DNA from 2 places in the Nostoc sp. FACHB-133 genome. Region 2 is predicted to be linked to the other one. Evidence: riboswitches for the same ligand, from Rfam matches in the RefSeq annotation. Region 2 holds a riboswitch; the other holds the start of a gene.
The links. Region 2 has a riboswitch for cobalamin ahead of H6G86_RS20485 (DUF1636 family protein). Riboswitches for the same ligand answer to the same signal wherever they lie in the genome.
Positions count from the first base shown of each region.

Region 1 (3,147 bases), on a different contig from region 2:
TGATATCTTAGCTTTACTTACTGATAACCTGAAAAAAATCAGTATCAAAGCGATGCTTGCAGCAAGCTATGCCTACGCACCCATTTATATTTGCTTATAAACAGTTCTCTCATAAGGTTGAGAGCGATCGCTCATATTTATCCGCCATAATAATGACTTAACCTACAGGTATTTTTGTTTATTTATTCCCACCCTTCAAAGTTCACATGGCTAAAGATATGCAACGCGAATTTACCAACCGCGATGAGTTGGTAGCCTATCTCCGCGAACAATTCCCAGATGCGGCACGACGCGATGACCACATCAGCGAAACAGTGGGGGGACGGAAAGCAGCACAAGAAGCGCTGCAAAAAATCGACCCAGTACGTTACGCGCAAACACGTAATTTTTTCACAGGTGCGGTGACGCGACTTTCGCCTTATATCCGTTATGGCGTTTTGAGTTTGCGAGAAATTCGAGATTATGCCTTTGACCAGATACAGCAAAAAAACGATGCTACGAAACTAATTAATGAGTTAGGTTGGCGCGACTATTGGCAACGGTTGTATGTAAAGTTAGAGGATGGAATCTGGAAAGACCAGGAAGAGTACAAAACTGGTTACACTGTGGCTGAATATTTACCCGAATTGCCGCAAGATATCAGACAAGGAATCACAGGCAGAGTTTGCATCGACAGTTTTAGCCGTGATTTAAAAGAAACTGGCTATCTACATAACCATGCACGAATGTGGCTAGCAGCTTACATTGTCCATTGGCGGCGTATTGGTTGGCAAGCAGGAGCCAAGTGGTTTCTCGAACACCTTTTAGATGGTGATCCTGCTAGCAATAATATGTCATGGCAGTGGGTTGCCAGCACCTTTAGTCAGAAACCGTATTTTTTCAATCGTGAGAACTTAGAACGCTACACTGAAGGCGTTTATTGCCAGAAATGTCCGCTTTACGGTCATTGTGATTTTGAAGGCAGCTATGAAGAATTAGAACAGCGACTTTTTCCCAAAGGAGAATTTAGAAAACAAGCCAATAGCCAAAGTTGGCAGCGTGATAAAAAAGGGAAGGGGAGCAGGGGGAGTGGAGGAGGACAAGGGGGACGAGGGGGACAAGGAAGACAATAATAACTCTTGACAAATGACAAATAACAAATGACTAAACCAATTGTTTGGGTGCATGGAGACTGCCTCAGTCCATACAACCCCGGATTACAAAAATACCCCGATGCCCCAGCTATCTGGGTTTGGGACGAGGCTTTGATAGATGAGTGGCAACTGAGTCTTAAACGCCTCACTTTTATTTACGAATGCTTGCTAGAGTTACCCGTTGTTATTCGTCGTGGCGATGTAGGACAAGAAATTTTAGCTTTTGCGAGAGAACATGATGCGAATTTAGTCGTCACAGCCAACAGTCCCAGTCCCCGGTTTGATGATATCTGCAATCAAATAGAGGGTTCTATAGCAGTGGAAACGCTAGAGGTAGAACCATTTTTTGACTATGATGGATATATTGACCTGAAGCGGTTCTCGCGCTATTGGAAAGTGGCTCAAAATTATGTTTTTGAATAGCCAAATTAGCGATTGCTTTTTCTAGCAACAGACGCAAGATTTTGCGATCGCAACTCCCACTATTAAATTTTCTGACTACCTTCTCGTGCTAAATTATTAAAGCTTGGTGTTGGGAAACTCCGGTAAAATTCCGGGACTGTGCCGCAGCTGTGATGGGATCACCCAAGTCAGAATGCCAACTCTCAAGATGTCACACTCACCATCTACTCCCTGCGTTGCACGGGGAAGGAGTTCCAAGTTTGCTTTCTGGATTTGCCACTTGTCCTGGCTTGTTTTATGCTACACCCGCCGCTGATGGTATATTATCTCGCATTAGAATACCAGGTGGAATTATTAGTAGTCAGCAGTGCCGTGCGATCGCAGATATAGCAGACCAGCATGGTGGTGGCTATGTTGATGTCACTAATCGAGCTAACCTACAAGTCCGCGAAATTCGCACGGGGATAAATAGTGAGGTTTTGCAGCACTTACAGGATATGGGATTGGGTTCTCGCAATTCTGTTGTAGACCACATCCGTAATATTATGACCAGCCCAACTGCTGGTATTGACCCGCAAGAATTAATCGACACTCGCCCTTTTGTCCAAGGTTGGGATAATTATATTGCTGAACATCCGGCGCTTTCGGGACTATCGGCAAAATTTAGCGTTTGCTTTGATGGTGGTGGAATTATTCGGGTGTGCGATCGCCTAAATGATATCTTATTCGCTGCTGTCTTAGTCGATGCTGATGTTTACTTCCGCCTCTATCTCAGTGTCGGCGCAAAGGGTCAACCGCCTAGCGATACAGGGATTTTGTTAACACCAGAGCAATGTTTACCCGTCTTAGCAGCTTTAACAGAGGTCTATCTAGCTCATAGTAATACTACAAATAATCGCCGGCTACGTCTCTTAGAGTTATTGAATACTTTGGGTTATGAAAATTATCTCCAAGAAGTTCAGCAGCGCTTACTTTTTTCTCTTTTATGCAGTGACCTAACCCCCCAACCCCCTTCCCTACGAGGGAAGGGGGAGAAATTCTCCCCTCTCATTGCAGGAGAGAGGTTGGGGGAGCGGTCAGAGGGGAAATATCAGCATATTGGCATCCATCCCCAACGTCAGCAAGGCTTATTTTACATTGGTCTGGTGTTACCTCTTGGACGGTTGGAGAGTAAGCAGATGAAGGGTTTGGCAGATTTAGCAGCAAAATATGGTAGCGGCACTCTTCGGTTAACCCCCTGGCAAAATTTGCTGCTAACAGATATTCCTCACCAATGGGTTGCTGATGTTCACAATGAAATTGCTTTCTTAGGATTAGATACCTCAGCAACTAACATCAAGAGTGCGTTAATTGCCTGTTCTGGAAACAAAGGTTGTGCCTCTTCTGCCACAGACACTAAAAGTCATGCGTTGGCATTAGCAGAGTATCTTGAAACTCGCGTTACTCTGGATTGTCCAGTTAATATCCACTTTAGTGGCTGTGAAAAATCTTGCGCCCAGCATAACAAGAGTGATATTACATTGCTCGGTGTCAGCATTGAGGATGGCAATGGAACTGTAGAAGGTTATCACGTTTATGTTGGTGACAGCGAGCATAAATTTGGACGGGAAAT
Region 1 covers NZ_JACJSH010000001.1:353,215-356,361, reverse strand. Annotated here, with positions in the region: gene H6G86_RS01650 (FAD-binding domain-containing protein) at 207-1,112, shown strand; gene H6G86_RS01645 (putative universal stress family protein) at 1,140-1,556, shown strand; adenosylcobalamin-variant (AdoCbl-variant) riboswitch at 1,652-1,742, shown strand; gene cobG (precorrin-3B synthase) at 1,709-3,147, shown strand, end outside.
Region 1: linked by a shared signal. The riboswitch ahead of cobG (precorrin-3B synthase) and the one ahead of H6G86_RS20485 (DUF1636 family protein) in region 2 are both predicted to bind cobalamin.

Region 2 (3,147 bases):
TCCTCGATAAGTCTGCTTTTGCACCACTGCGGGAATTTCTGGAGAAATTGGTTTAATTGATTTTATTGCACCATCTTTTGTGTGATATTCGACTTCGTACAAACTGGGAATATAAATTCCTGGGATTTGTGCAAGTCTTTTGAGTTGAGTTTGTCTAGAAGCATTTCTTACTTCTTTGTACGCCTCAATGAAATTTCCCAGTAGGTTTTCACCATCTCCCAGTAAAATTACATCAAAAAACTCTGCAAAAGGTTCTGGGTTAGCTGTGAGAACGGGGCCACCACCAAAAATTATCGGATGAGAATCATCACGAGAAGTTGCTTGAATAGGAATTTCTAAAGATTCCAGCAAATTTAAAATATTCACATAATCCAGTTCCCAGGAAATCGAAAATCCCACAATTTCTGGCGTTCTGGGGAGTTGTTCGTGAGTATCTGTAAACAGGCGACTCACCTGCACATCATCACGCATTGCCAAGGTTGCCCAAACTACCTGATAGCCAAGGCTAGTGATACCTACGCTATATTCATTGGGAAAGGCGAAAATTATGGGGATAGCGTTGGTGTCTGGGGTAGTGGGGGTGAAAAGGAGGCGTTCAGAGTCAAATACAGATGATGTCATGATAATTCGTAATTCGTAATTCGTAATTCGTAATTAATACAGTTAGAGTCAGGTTATATACAGGCAGCATTAATTGTTTTTCTTCCTGCTATTCACAGAATATATCCTTTTTATCCTGTCAGAGGTTTTAGTTATGAGCAGGGTTATCTATATTTAATTTTAAGCCATAGAATTATCAAGTTAAAAAGCAATGTCACGCTATTAGCAAGAATAATTGGTAAAGATTGAAGATATATTCCATAAATTAACCACAAAAAAATACCAGCTATGAATGTAATTAGCGTTAAGAAAGAAACATCTTTTGCTGATTTTGTTTGCCATGTTTTAAACATTTGTGGCAAAAAAGAGATTGTGGTTATTGTGGCAGCAGCTAATCCTAGAATTGTCAAAAAATCCATTGCAATACAAACCTATAAATTGAAGAAGAATTCAGAAGTCACAATTCAGAAGTCAGAATGAATCAGTGGATTCATCCACTAGTCGCACAAAATTCATTCTGAATTCTGTTTCGATAAAGTTTTTAGTGTTTGAAAAATTTAGAAGCTGATTTTTGTAATTTTGTTGCATAGGTTATATAGCAATCCGATTTGATTTTTGTTCGCACAGCGTGGCTTACTTGCCTGGGAAGGCAAGAGGCAATAGGAAAGAAGGGTCTTTGAGCTATACTGAATTTTTTTAAGAATCAAATATGAGTCTATATCCTTTTCTTAGATAACCCTAGTGTATGATCGATAAGGTTATTCGGTTCTGGTGGGGAGCAGCTACCAGAGGTAACGGGGAAAGTTCGGTGCAAATCCGGCGCTGTCCCGCAACTGTAAACCAATTTGAGATGTAATCTAAAATCTCAAATTGCGTGAGTCAGGATGCCCGCCGAAATAGATTTACTAGTTCCATATATCTGCGAGGTACAGATGACTACTACTGTGAATATTTCCCCAGCGAATCCCTTGGGTGTTGCTGACCATACTTTATTTGTTTGCAAAACTTGTGCTAGCGTTTGGCAAGAGGGAAAACGCTTAGGTGAAAGTGGTGGTGAAAAACTTCTACACCAACTTCAGCAAATTGCACAAGATTGGGAGTTACGAGATGAATTCCCAATTCAAGAAGTTGAATGTATGAGTGCTTGTAATCGTTCCTGTGTGGTTGCCTTTGCTGCCAAAGGTAAATTGACATATTTGTTTGGTGATTTAGCCGTTGATGATAGTGCATCTGCGATACTAAAATGCGCTAGTCAATACTATGTCAAAGCAGATGGTTTGCTGCCTTGGTCAGAGCGTCCAGAAGCCCTGAAGAAGGGCATTTTAGCAAAGATTCCACCTTTATCTTACTAATGCGCGTTTTGATTCTGGGTGGTACAGGAGATGCCGCAGAACTGGCTGCTAGAGTTGCAACTATCCAAGGATTAGATGCAATTACGTCTTTAGCAGGTCGCACCCGTGAACCATCAGTTCCGTTGGGCGATTTACGGGTTGGAGGCTTTGGTGGTGTGGCTGGATTGGCTAGCTATCTGCGAGTAATGCAAATCGACTTATTAATTGATGCAACGCATCCTTTTGCTAGTCAAATTTCTTTTAATGCGGCAGATGCTGCAAATGAAGTCGGAGTACCCCGTCTGATGTTAATACGCCCGCCTTGGGAAAAAGAAAGTGGCGATCGCTGGATGGAAGTTGATAGCGTTGAAGCCGCCGCCGCATCACTGCAAAACCAAGCACATCGGGTATTTTTGACGGTTGGTAGACAAGAACTCGCCGCCTTTGCTCACTTAGAGGAAATTTGGTTCTTGATGCGGATGATTGACCCTCCTGTTGAGGATGCCTTAGTACCACCGGGGATGGTATTGTGCGATCGCGGGCCCTTTACCCTCAATAATGAAAGGCAAATCCTGATTGATAACAAGATTGATACCATAGTCAGTAAAAATAGCGGTGGCGAAGCCACAAAGCCCAAGATTATTGCAGCGCGAGAACTGGGCGTGAAGGTTGTGATGGTAAATCGTCCAGCCATACCGCCAGGAGAGCAAGTTAGTGATGTTGAAGGTGCTTTGGCATGGCTACTTGACAAATTGCATAATTAGTGGATAGTAAAAATTTTCTATATAAGGCAATACAGTTCAGTTAAGCAATTTTTTCCTTCTCTTTCTTCTCTCTGCGTCCTCTGCGCCTTGGCGGTTCGTTAAAAAATTGACTTAGATAACAAAGTTTTAGTCTTAACTGAACCGTATTGCTATATAAGGGACTTCCAAATAAAAAAATATCCAAAAAACTGGCGAAAAAACTCTCTCCTCCTCATTCCTCTGTGTTCTCTGTGCCTCTGTGGTAGCCTGCGGCAAGCCGTTCGCGTAGCGTCTCGTAGAGAAGCGTCTACGTTTATTTGGGTAATTTATTTCTTGGAAGTCCCCAATACAAAAGAATGTTGTAGAAGAAACGCGACCGCATCAATAAAAATCCACCCCAACGAGAGAAATTATTTATTTGGCATATTACAAAGGGAGCGATCGCCCTCTTCCACTGCGGTGTTAGTTTTCAA
Region 2 covers NZ_JACJSH010000025.1:17,000-20,146, forward strand. Annotated here, with positions in the region: gene H6G86_RS20475 (B12-binding domain-containing radical SAM protein) at 1-621, opposite strand, end outside; gene H6G86_RS20480 (SemiSWEET transporter) at 765-962, opposite strand; gene H6G86_RS38785 (hypothetical protein) at 889-1,080, shown strand; cobalamin riboswitch at 1,347-1,510, shown strand; gene H6G86_RS20485 (DUF1636 family protein) at 1,533-1,952, shown strand; gene H6G86_RS20490 (cobalt-precorrin-6A reductase) at 1,952-2,695, shown strand; gene H6G86_RS20495 (WD40 domain-containing protein) at 3,085-3,147, opposite strand, start outside.